Regions from separate parts of the Actimicrobium sp. CCC2.4 genome, predicted to be linked through region 2. Evidence: predicted binding sites of a transcription regulator. Region 2 holds the regulator's gene; each other region holds the start of a gene.
What was found. Region 2 encodes sigma-54, which starts transcription at its own class of promoters, with help from an activator protein. Its sites were predicted from a motif close to TGGCANGNAANCTGCTTT; they were not measured.
Positions count from the first base shown of each region.

Region 1: the regulator sigma-54 is predicted to act here: its motif matches at 1,814-1,831, upstream of nirB (nitrite reductase large subunit NirB).
Region 3: the regulator sigma-54 is predicted to act here: its motif matches at 2,471-2,488, upstream of pedF (cytochrome c-550 PedF).

Region 1 is NZ_CP133777.1:4,075,516-4,079,726, reverse strand. Features, by position in the region: gene RHM62_RS18710 (bifunctional protein-serine/threonine kinase/phosphatase) at 1-409, opposite strand, end outside; gene RHM62_RS18705 (nitrate/nitrite transporter) at 411-1,625, opposite strand; gene nirB (nitrite reductase large subunit NirB) at 1,885-4,211, shown strand, end outside.
Region 2 is NZ_CP133777.1:82,380-86,590, forward strand. Features, by position in the region: gene lptC (LPS export ABC transporter periplasmic protein LptC) at 1-328, shown strand, start outside; gene lptA (lipopolysaccharide transport periplasmic protein LptA) at 373-927, shown strand; gene lptB (LPS export ABC transporter ATP-binding protein) at 936-1,709, shown strand; gene RHM62_RS00430 (RNA polymerase factor sigma-54) at 1,722-3,203, shown strand; gene hpf (ribosome hibernation-promoting factor, HPF/YfiA family) at 3,311-3,667, shown strand; gene RHM62_RS00440 (enoyl-CoA hydratase/isomerase family protein) at 3,769-4,211, shown strand, end outside.
Region 3 is NZ_CP133777.1:3,433,954-3,438,164, forward strand. Features, by position in the region: gene RHM62_RS15790 (4Fe-4S binding protein) at 1-890, opposite strand, end outside; gene RHM62_RS15795 (transporter substrate-binding domain-containing protein) at 1,056-1,907, opposite strand; gene pedF (cytochrome c-550 PedF) at 1,945-2,436, opposite strand; gene RHM62_RS15805 (sigma-54-dependent Fis family transcriptional regulator) at 2,705-4,211, shown strand, end outside.

The DNA.
Region 1 (4,211 bases), 160 kb from region 2:
TCAGGACACCGGCGCGCAGCAGATACAAGCGGCTGTCGCCGACATGCGCAAAATAATAGAAGCCACCGCGTAGCACCACGCAGGTTAGCGTGGTGGCCATGCCGCTCAGTTCGGCACGCACCGAACCCTGGTGCTGGACCCAGCTGTTGGTCGCGGTCAGGACCCGGTCCAGCGCTTGCGATACCGGCCAGGTGTCCGGCGTGGCGTAGTAATCCGACAGCAGGCCGCGCACCGTGTACTCGGCCGCTTCGCGCCCGCCGTCGTGACCGGAAACCCCGTCGGCAATCGCCGCCAGCACGCCCTTGGTCAGCAGGTCCGGTTCGCGCGGCGTGACAACGCCGACAAAATCCTCATTGCGCGCGCGCGGGCCGGCTTGCGTCGCATGACCGATGGCGAGGCGTAGTCCCATTTCAGATCCTGGCAGTCGTCATCGCGGCGCTGCCCCACGTCGTGCGCCAGCGGCCTTTTACCGACGACAGGCCGATCAGCGCGATGACGGCCAGCGCGGCAAAGATCGTCAGGCCGATCTGATAGCTGCCGGTCATCTGCTTCGAAAAGCCGAGGCTGGACGCCAGATAAAAACCGCCGATGCCGCCGGCCATCCCGACCAGTCCGGTCATCACGCCGATTTCCTTGCGAAAGCGCTGCGGCACCAGCTGGAACACCGCGCCATTACCGGTGCCCAGCGCCAGCATCGCACCGACGAACACGATCACCGCCGGCACCGCCGAGTCCAGCCCGAGGCTGGCGATGAACAGGAAGATCGCCGCCAGTACATACATGATCGACAGCGTCTTGATGCCGCCGATGCGATCCGACAGCCGACCACCCATCGGCCGCACCATCGACCCGGCGAACACGCAGGCCGCCGTGAAGTAGCCGGCGGTCACCGGCGACAGCCCGTACTGGCTATTGAAGTAAATCGTCAGCGACGAGGCCAGTCCCGAAAAGCCGCCAAAGGTCACGCTGTAAAAAAACATGAACCACCACGCATCCTTGTCTTTCAGGACCTGCAGGTATTCGAGCATCGATTTCGGCGGCGGTGCCGACGGCGCATCCTTGGCAAACACCATGTACACCACCAGTGCGATGCCGAGCGGGATCAGGCACAGGCCGAACACGTTTTGCCAGCCGAAGGCCAGCGCCAGCGTCGGCGCAAACAGCGCGGCGAAGGCGGTACCCGAATTGCCGGCACCGGCAATCCCGAGTGCGGTGCCCTGATGCTCGGGCGGATACCAGCGCGAGGCCAGCGGCAAGGCCACCGCAAAGGCGGCACCGGCGACGCCGAGGATCACGCCTAGCGCCAGGATGCTGTGGTAGCTGTCGAGCTGGCCCTGCCAGGCCCAGACCATACCGGCAATCACGATGACCTGGCCGATGGCGCCGGCGCGTTTGGGTTTCAGGTGATCGACCAGCACGCCCATGACAATGCGCAGCAGCGCGCCGGCCAGCAGCGGGGTGGCGACGATCAAGCCTTTCTGGGCGGCAGTCAGGCCAAGGTCTTTGGCGATCTGCACGCCGAGCGGCCCGAGGATGACCCAGACCATGAAGCTGAGGTCAAAGTAGAAAAAAGCAGCCAGCAGCGTGGGCGTGTGCCCGGCTTTCCAGAATGAAGTTTTTTGCATGATGGCGGGACCGCGGTGAGTGGAGATGGACCTGCTAACGCAAGCCCTGTGCCATCTAAAATTTGCTGTCAGGCCAGTTTGCATGGACTTCACGGTGCATTCATCGCGCTTGCACCAAACAGTGCGGCGGTGCGCCTGATTCGGGTGCGTTTTCCAGAGGTGCCTGGTGCGACGACGCCAATCTCGTCTGGCACCGCTTTTGCTTAAAGAGGATTACGCACGTCGCGAGGCGACGACAAGATTTTTTTCGAGGACAAGTATGAAGAAGCTCAAGCTGGTCATGGTCGGGAACGGAATGGCAGGTGTGCGTACGCTCGAAGAGCTACGCAAGATTGCCCCGGATATTTACGACATCACGGTGTTCGGTGCCGAGCCGTATGCCAACTACAACCGCATCCTGCTCTCGCCGGTGCTGGCCGGCGAGCAGACCATCAAGGACATCATGTTGAATGATGTCGACTGGTACGAAGACAACGACATCACGCTGCACCTCGGCAAGAAGGTCGTCAAGATCGATCGCGTCAAGCGCCTCGTGATTGCCGACGATGGCACGACGGCCGAATACGACCGCCTGCTGATGGCCACCGGCTCGAACCCGTTCATGTTGCCGGTACCGGGCAAGGACCTGGCCGGCGTGATTTCTTACCGCGACATCCACGACACCAACGCGATGATCGCCGCCTCCGAAACGCATACCGATGCGATCGTCATCGGCGGCGGCCTGCTCGGCCTTGAAGCAGCCAACGGCCTGAAGTTGCGCGGCATGAATGTCACCGTCGTGCATCTGCCCGAATGGCTGATGGAACGCCAGCTCGATCCGGTCGCCGGCAAGATGCTGCAAAAATCCCTCGAAGACCGCGGCCTGCATTTCCTGCTCGGTAAAAATACCAAGGAGCTGATCGGTATCGATGGCCATGTCACCGTCATCCGTTTCACCGATGGCTCTGAAGTGCCGGCGCAGCTGGTCGTGATGGCGGTGGGCATCCGCCCGAATACCACGCTGGCCGAAGCCACCGGCCTGTACTGCAATCGCGGCATCGTCGTCAGTGACACGATGCAGACCTACGATCCGCGTGTCTATGCGGTCGGCGAATGCGTCAACCATCGCGGTACTGCGTATGGCCTGGTCGCACCGTTGTTCGAGATGGCCAAGGTCTGCGCCAACCACCTCGGCAATTTCGGCATCGGCCGCTATCAGGGCTCGGTCACCTCGACCAAATTGAAAGTCACCGGCATCGACCTGTTCTCGGCCGGCGAATTCATGGGCGGCGAGGGCACCGAAGAAATCATCCTGTCGGACCCGATAGGCGGCGTCTACAAGAAGCTGGTGGTGCGCGGCGACAAGCTGATCGGTGCCTGCCTGTATGGCGATACCGCCGACGGCGGCTGGTACTTCAGTCTGGTGCGCGAAGGCAAGGACATCACCGAAATCCGCGACACGCTGATGTTCGGCGAATCCAATCCGGGCCGTCCAGGCGATGTCGGCCATGAGGGTTTCACGAAGGCCGCGGCGATGCCGGACAGCGCCGAAGTCTGCGGTTGCAACGGCGTCTGCAAAGGCACCATCGTCAAGGCGATCAAGGAAAAAGGCCTGTTCACGCTCGATGATGTGCGCAAGCACACCAAGGCCTCGGCCTCGTGCGGATCGTGCACCGGCCTGGTCGAACAGATCCTGATGTTCACCGCCGGCGGCGATTATTCGCAAGCCACCAAGAACAAGCCGATGTGTTCGTGCACCGACCACACCCATCAGGAAGCACGCGACGCAATCCGTACCGAAAAGCTGCTGACGATCGCCGGCACGATGGCCTTCATGAACTGGCGCACGCCGAACGGTTGCGCGAGCTGCCGGCCGGCACTGAACTATTACCTGTTGTCGACCTGGCCGCATGAAGCCAAGGACGATCCACAATCGCGCTACATCAACGAGCGCGCGCACGCCAACATCCAGAAAGACGGCACGTTCTCGGTGATCCCGCGCATGTGGGGCGGCGAAACCAATGCGTCCGAACTGCGCCGTATTGCCGACGTGGTCGACAAGTTCAAGATCCCGACTGTGAAGGTCACCGGTGGTCAGCGTATCGATTTGCTCGGCGTAAAAAAAGAAGATTTGCGTGAAGTCTGGAGCGATCTCGGCATGCCGTCCGGTCTCGCCTATGCGAAAGGTTTGCGTACCGTGAAGACCTGCGTCGGTTCCGAATGGTGCCGCTTCGGCACACAGAATTCGACGCTGATGGGCCAGCAGCTGGAACGCCAGCTGGCACTGATGTATGCGCCGCACAAGGTCAAGCTGGCGGTCTCCGGTTGCCCGCGCAATTGCGCCGAATCCGGCATCAAGGACGTTGGCGTGATCGGGGTCGATTCGGGCTGGGAGATTTATGTCGGCGGCAACGGCGGCATCAAGACCGAAGTCGCGCAGTTCCTGGTCAAGCTGAAAACGCATGACGAAGTACTCGAATATACCGGTGCGTTCCTGCAGCTGTATCGCGAAGAAGGCTGGTACCTCGAGCGCACCGTGCACTATCTGGCGCGGGTCGGCCTGGACTACGTCAAGCAGCGCATGATCGAGGACCACGTCAATCGCAA
Region 2 (4,211 bases):
GGTGATCTACAACCTGTCGAATAACCGGCCAACGATGGTGATGCGTTCCGAACGTGCACTGGTCAACAGCGACAACAGCGAAGTACAAATGATTGATAACGTGGATGTCGACCGGCCCGCGTCCGGCTCCATCCAGCGCTTTCATCTCAAGTCCGCCTATCTGCTGCTGTTGCCTGATGACGATGTGATGAAAACCGATACGCCCGTTGAAATGCTGATGGGTACCACCATACTGAACGGCACCGGCATGGTCGCCAACAACGCCACCCGCCAGCTCGATTTGGCCCATCGCGTGCACGGCGTATTCGCGCCGGCCGTAGCGCGATGAGCTACTGTGCATGACCTCTTACGCTGCCTCTACCAGGAATTTTCATGAAACCGTTTTTTTTCGCTTTTCTGTTCATGTTCAACGCGGCCTTCGTGCCGGCGGTGCATGCCGAAAAAGCTGACTCCAACAAACCCACTGTCGTCGACGCCAACCAAATGGCCTACGACGACGTCAAGCAGGTCAATACCTTCACCGGTGACGTCGTGGTCGTGCGCGGCACGCTGCTCATGAAAGCCGCACGCGTGGTCGTTGTGCAAGACCCGGCCGGTTATCAGTTCGCCACCTTATATGCTGCACCTGGCAGCCTGGCCAGCTTTCGACAGAAGCGTGATGGCGGCGAGAATCTGTGGATAGAAGGCGAAGCCGAACGTATTGAATACGATGGCAAGACCGAACTGGTGAAGTTGTTTTCGAAGGCAAAGATGCGCCGTCTCGATGGCAAGACGCCGACGGACGAAGTCGAAGGAGAATTCATTTCCTACGATAGCCGCAGCGAATTTTTCTCGGTCAACAACACGCCCGCAGGACAGGACAGCAAGGCCGGTGCCGGACGCATCAAGGCGACGATCCAGCCACGCACACCGGGTGTGCCCAAATGATCAATGCCATGTCGACACCGGTTGACTCCTTCACCAATAGCAGCAGCAAACTGATCGTCACCGGCCTGAAAAAAAGCTACGGAATCCGCCAGGTTGTCAGCGATGTCTCGCTCGATGTGGCCAGCGGCGAAGTGGTCGGCCTGCTCGGGCCGAACGGTGCCGGCAAGACGACGTCGTTCTACATGATCGTCGGCCTGGTGCCATCGGACGCCGGTGAAATCCGTCTGGATGGCATCGATATCTCGCGTCTGCCTATCCATCGACGCGCGGTGCTGGGTCTGTCCTATCTGCCGCAGGAAGCCTCGGTATTTCGCAAGCTGACCGTCGAGGAAAACATCCGCGCCGTGCTGGAACTGCAGCACGATGACCATGGCAAGACGCTGACCAAGTCCGTCATCAATGAACGGCTCGACACCTTGCTGCAGAATTTGCAGATCGATAAGCTGCGCGACAGCCAGGCCATGTCGCTCTCCGGCGGTGAGCGACGCCGCGTAGAGATTGCCCGCGCGCTGGCCAGTAATCCGCGCTTCGTGCTGCTCGATGAACCCTTCGCCGGCGTCGATCCGATTGCCGTGATCGAAATCCAGCGCATCGTGCGCTTCCTGAAAGAACGCGGTATCGGCGTGCTGATCACCGACCACAATGTGCGCGAAACCCTGGGTATCTGCGACCGCGCCTACATCATCAATCAAGGTGCAGTGCTGGCCAGCGGCAAGCCGGATGCGATCATTGCCAATGAATTGGTGCGCCAGGTCTATCTTGGCGAACACTTCCGGATGTAAGCACAAACAAGAATGAAACAATCCCTCCAGCTCCGCACCTCCCAGCATCTTGCGCTGACGCCGCAATTGCAGCAATCGATCCGCCTGTTGCAACTGTCGACGCTGGAACTGCATCAGGAACTGGAGCAAATGCTGACCGATAATCCGCTGCTGGAACGGCTCGACGATCCGCTCGATCACTCGGTCCGTCTGCTGGCGGATGGCGCGCTCGGAGCCGAAGGTATCCGTCAGGAAGGGGCCAGCGAAGACGCCAACGCAGCGCCTTCATCGTCCGAATCGGAAGCCCCCGCGCCGGACCAGAACGATGCCGGCGACGCCACGCCAAGCACCGATGCGGACTGGAGTTTTGATGACGTTGCACGCACCTCGAAAGCGCCGGAAGACGACGATGCCAGGCCGCAGCTCGAAGCACACGAATCCACGCTGCGCGAATTCCTGCTCGAGCAAATGCGCGTCACGGTGCGCAACCCGCGCGATCGCGCGCTGGTCGAATTGATGATCGATGCGCTCAATGACAATGGCTACCTCGACGATACGCTGGAGGCCATGCTCGAGCGCTTGCCGGCCGAACTCGACGTTGAAGCCGAAGAGCTGACCATCGCGCTCAAACTGCTGCAGAGCTTCGATCCGCCCGGCGTCGGCGCCCGCCACGCGGCCGAGTGCCTGGCGCTGCAGATACGGCGTTTTCCCGGCATCGCGATGGTGACCCGGCGCATGGCACTGGTTATCGTCGAGGACTATCTGCCGCTGTTTGCACAGCGCGATTTCAGCAAGCTCAAGAAAGCCCTCGACTGCGATGACGAGGATCTGCGCGAAGCCCAGAGCGTGATCCGCCAGTGCAATCCGCACCCGGGTGCGATCTTCGGCGGCGGCACCTCGGACTACGTGGTGCCGGACGTGATCGTCAAGCGCACCAAGACCGGCTGGCAAGTCATGCTCAACCATGACGTGATGCCACGACTGCGGGTCAATGCCATGTACGCCAACATTCTCAAGCAGAGCAAAGGTGAGGGATCGCTGACGTCGCAGCTGCAGGAAGCCAAGTGGCTGATCAAAAATATGCGCCAGCGATTCGATACGATCCTGCGGGTTGCACAGGCCATCGTCGAGCGTCAGCGGAACTTTTTTTCCCATGGCGCGGTCGCCATGCGCCCCCTTGTCTTGCGTGAGATTGCTGATACACTCGGACTGCACGAGAGCACCATCTCACGTGTGACAACCCAGAAATACATGCTGACCCCGCATGGCATGTTCGAGTTGAAATATTTTTTTGGCAGCCACGTTGCCACCGAAACGGGCGGCGAAGCGTCATCGACGGCAATACGGGCACTCATCAAACAATTGATAGGAGCTGAAGACCCGAAGATTCCATTTTCTGACAGTAAGATCGCAGACATGCTGGGAGAACAGGGTATGGTAGTGGCAAGGCGTACGGTCGCAAAATATCGCGAAGCCCTGAAAATCCCTCCCGTCAACCTGCGCAAGGCCCTGTAGTTTCTGTAGTTTCATTTGTCATGTTGTACTGTCGTTGTGTTCGAAGCTACCCTTCCGTAGCGGGGTCACCTCCGAACCTCCATCGGCATTATTCAAAGGAGCGCTGTATGAATCTCACAATCAGTGGACACCACCTCGAAGTGACACCTGCCATTCGTGAATATGTGCAAAGCAAGCTTGAGCGTATCAAGCGCCATTTCGACCATGTCATTGATATTGCCGTCATCCTGACGGTAGAAAAACTCCCGGAAAAAGAAAAGCGGCAGCGAGCAGAAATCAACCTGCATCTGCGCGGCAAAGACTTGCACGCCGAGAGTATTGCGGAGGATCTTTATGCCGCAATTGATGCGCTGATCGACAAGCTCGATCGCCAGGTCATCAAGTACAAAACCAAATTGCAGGATCATCAGCACGACGCCATCAAACACATCCCTGACCCGGTTGTGATAGCCGCCTCCTCCTGATCGAACCCGCTGCCGGGCAGACCGGCACATTCCATTTAGGGCGCATTGATTGCGCCCTTTTTAATTTCACGCAATTGACTTGTGCACAATCGAATCCGACCATGACCGCTCTCATCCAGACCCAGATCCGCAACGCAACAGGCCACATCACACTGGACCGTCCGAAGGCCCTCAATTCCTTGTCGCTCGCGATGGTGCGCGACCTGACTCACGTGCTGCTCGACTGGCGTGATAACGCCGCCGTCCAGACTGTGATCCTACGCGGCAGCACCGAGAAGGCGTTTTGTGCCGGTGGAGATATCCGCTTTTTTCATCAGGCCGGCGGGTCGACGCCCCAAGGCGGCAGCGCAGCGCTGGATGATTTTTTTACCGAAGAGTATGCACTGAACCACCTGATCCATTTTTATCCGAAACCCTGGATCGCCGTGATGGATGGCATCGTCATGGGGGGTGGCATGGGGCTGGCGCAAAGTGGTCCGCAGAACCGCTTGCGGATCGTCACCGAGCGCACGAAAATGGCCATGCCCGAAGTCAATATCGGCTT
Region 3 (4,211 bases), 800 kb from region 2:
GTCGACACCAGCATGATGGCGTGATCACCCGGTTCCAGCCGGGCCTTCAATTTAGCCCAGCCAGCCTCGCCGAGCAGGTTGCGACCGATCGCCGGCACCGACACGTAACTGGCTTCCATGTCGATGAACGGCGCGTCGGGTTGCGCCAGCGCGATCGGATCCAGCCCCTCGCCGGCGCTGCCGGCGAAGGCCGCTTCGATCTCGCGGTTGCGCATGACGACCGGCTGGATCAGGCCGCGCTGGCGCAGCGTCGCGGGGCTGATCACGGTACCGGCATCGGGCCGGATGCGGGCGATCAGGTCAGGGTCGCGGCCCTCGGCGAAACCGAGTTTTTTGCGCGCAACGTTCAACGCAGCTGACAGCGCGCTCTGGTTCAGGATGCGTACCGACGCGGTCGCCTTCGAGACGCCGTCGATGTAGACATTGGCCGCTTCCTTGTTCGAGCGGCTCATGTTGCCGGTACTGATCTTGATGTTCTGCTTGAGCGAGATGCCCTGGTACTGGCTGACGAACTTGAACAGCGGCGCTTCGCCGAGGCCGTCGAGGAAGACCGGTTCGTGATGCGACAGCACTTTCACGTCGACAAAACTGCCGGCCGGATCGAGCGCGATCAGCAGGTTCATCGGCACGCCGGAAAAGCCGGGGATAGGCGCAAAGTCGATGGACTCGAAGACATACGCAACGAGTTCGGTCGAGGTCATGTTCTTCTTGAAAATCGGCCAGACGGGCAAAGCGGAGTCCTTGTCACCCACAAGGTAAGGAGCCGGAAAGCGGCGCGCGAGTTCGGCCTGCGTCATCGTGCCGGCGCTGGCGGGCAGCGCGATCAACACCCACGGGAGCAGCACTGAGCAGAACAGCAGACGGCGTAATGACAGGATTATTTTTTCCATCGGAGACCGGTAATCAGAAATGAAAAAACGCCGCGTGCTCAGGCACGCAGCGCAAAACTATCAGCAGACGCTTCAAAAGAACAGCGTGCCGCCGCACCAGGCGCCATTGCTGCGTGTGCCCGTGAAGTAGTTGCAACCGGTGCAATGCCCTGCGGTTATTGCACCCTACGGCTTGACGATCTGCACACCATGCTTGGCAAAAATACGCAGCATCTCGCCCGATGCGAACAGGGAATCCATCGCCTCTTTCAACGCACTAGCCAACTCCGGATTGTCCTTCTTGACCGCCAGCCCTGCGGTCCAGCCCTTGCGCGGCAAGCGCTGAAAAGTCACTTCGCGCATCTCGAAACGCGGATCATCGCGCAGCACCGATTCGATTTCGGAGCGGCTGGCCAGTACGCCATCGAGCTCGCCCGCCTTGAGTTTTTCAAGCGCATCGACGCCGGTCGGGAAGATGCGCACATCATCCCGGTAGCGACCGTTTTCTTCACCCAGCAGGACCATCGCCGAGATCGAGATTTTTTCGACGCCGATCTTTTTTCCTGCCATCGATGCGATGCCATTGAACTGCGGCACCGAGGCCACGCTGCGCACCAGCCGGACCGAGTCCGTGTGGTACGGCGCAAAGATCGTCACTTGCGGATTCTGGTTCATCAGTAGCGGGTCGACCGGCACATGCAGCATCACGTCGGCCGGACCATAGCCGAGGTAGTGACCTTTCCAGACCATATTGCGCAAGTCGTCACCGAGATTTTCGCCGGCCGGAAACGGCAGGAAGGACACCTTCAATCCCATCTTCCTGCCGAGCGCTTCGGCCACGTCGACGTCGATGCCACTGAGTGCCTTGCTGCCGCCGGCTTTTTTCGAGTACGGCAGATTGTCGTCATAAACACCGACACTGAGCGACCCCAGCGTGCGGATCTTGTCGAGATCAGCGTGCGCCGGCCAGCTCAGCAGCATGCCGGACCACGCGATAGCAGCCAGTAGCGCAGTACGTCTTTTCAGATAAACCATCATCAAGTGACCTTTCAGATTGAACGGAAAAACGGCCTGACTACTTCGCCGCGGTTACTGCCGGCATCACGCGCAGAGTTTCGAGGTAAGCCTTGATCGACCACATGCCTTCCTGGTTCATGATGCCTTCGAACGGCGGCATGTAGACGGCGCCGTTGCGGGTCTTGCCGTGCCGGATCGAGGTCAGGTAGTAGGCGTCGTTTTCCTTGTAACAGGCTTGCTTTTTCTTTTCATCTTTTTGCGAGACGCAGTCGCGATCAAGCTGACGCAGGTCCGGTGCAATGCCGCCGGAGACTGCTTCGAGGCCATGGCAGCGGGCGCAATTCTGGCCATACGCCGATGAGCCGATACGGATCGCTTCCTTGTCGCCGCGATACGGATTTTCTTCGCGCCAGACTTCACCCAGCGCCTTCAGCGTGGTGGTATCGACGGCTTGCGGTGTCACGTCGCCGTGTGCCAGCGCTGGCAAGCACAGCAAGGCAGATGCAGCGATCAGAAGTTGGGCTGCGATGCGGCCTGTGCGCGTTTTCATGGGGATGTCACCTCGGTGGAATAGATGCCTTCTCTACGCAAAGTACGTGCCATGCGATCACTCGCCGCCCTGTACCGATCAGTGAGAAACCCGCTGTTTCAAATCGGAACAGTGCTACATTAAAGGACAAGCCGGGCTGCAGTCACGCCCACAAAACAGCTGGAGACAACAGATGCAGCCCCTCATCACTACGCGCTCGCAAAGTCATTCCCGTTTCACGTCCACGGGCACCGCAGTTGGCACGATTTCTGCTGAATGCGATATCACCATGATCGAAGAATCCCATCAGCGTTCCGCCAACTACGGCGTCCCGAGAACCGCCTCGCCGGATTACGATCCGCTTGGCCGCGCCGACATGGCCCTCGTGCTAGAACAGAACCGGCTATTGCACAGCCACGCCGCACCCGTGATGGAAACGCTCTACGAGCAAATCATCAACACCCACAACATGGTGATCCTGACCGATGTCACCGGCCTGATCATCCACACGCTGGGCGACGCCGACTTCCTCGAAAAAGCCGATCGTGTCGCCCTGACGCCCGGCGTGGCGTGGTCGGAGCAAAGCAAGGGCACCAATGCGATCGGCACCGCCATCGCCGAAAAAGTGCCGACCAGTATTCACGCCGATCAGCACTACCTCGATGCGAACCGCTTCCTGACCTGTTCAGCCGCCCCGATCTTCGACGTGATGGGTAATGTGGTCGGCGTGCTTGATGTCACCGGCGACCAGCATAATTTTCACAAGCACACGATGGCGCTGGTGCGGATGTCGGCGCAGATGATAGAGAACCAGCTGTTCGCCGCAGCCTTTGAAGAGTCGATCAAACTGAGCTTTCATAGCCGGCCGGAATTCCTTGGCACGCTGATGGAAGGGATTGCCAGCTTCACGCCGGGCGGTCGCTTTTTGTCGGCCAGCCGCAGCGGCCTGTTCCAGCTCGGCTTGCCGATGTCGGCCCTGCAGACGCATACCTTCAGCTCGCTGTTCGGTATGCCGATCTCGGCCCTGATGGATCATTACCGGACCGCGTCACCAGGCCCGCTCCAACTGTGCCTGCACAGCGGCGTGCGGGTGTATGCGAAGTGCGCCGACCTGCGTCTGCCCACCACCAGTTTCCAGCACACGACCAGCAATGCACGCAGTACCGAGGCCGAGCCTGCCGCCGCGCCGCTGAGCAGCCACGAACAAAGCAAGGCGCGTCTGTCCAGCCTGCGCTACCTCAACACCGGCGACGAGCAGGTCGCCGTCGTCATCGACAAACTGAAAAAAGTCATCGGCCGCGATATCTCTATCCTGATCACCGGCGAGACCGGCACCGGCAAAGAATTGCTGGCGCAGGCGATTCACAATGATTCGCCGCGCAAGGCCGGCCCGTTCGTGGCAGTCAATTGCGCCTCGATTCCCGAGACGCTGATCGAGTCCGAACTGTTCGGCTACGAAGACGGCGCCTTCACCGGCGCCCGCAAAAAAGGCAGCATCGGCAAGATCCTGCAAGCCAACGGCGGCTCGCTGTTTCTCGATGAAATCGGCGACATGCCGCTGAACTTGCAGGCGCGGCTGTTGCGCGTACTGCAGGAGCGCATGGTGACGCCGCTGGGCAGCACCAAGTCGATCCCGGTGAACGTGGCGCTGACCTGCGCGACCAATCGCAACTTGCGCGATATGATTGCGCGCAATCTATTTCGTGATGACTTGTACTACCGCTTGAACGGGCTGGTGGTACGCCTGCCGCCGCTGCGCGAACGCACCGACCTTGACGTGGTCATCGACAAGCTGC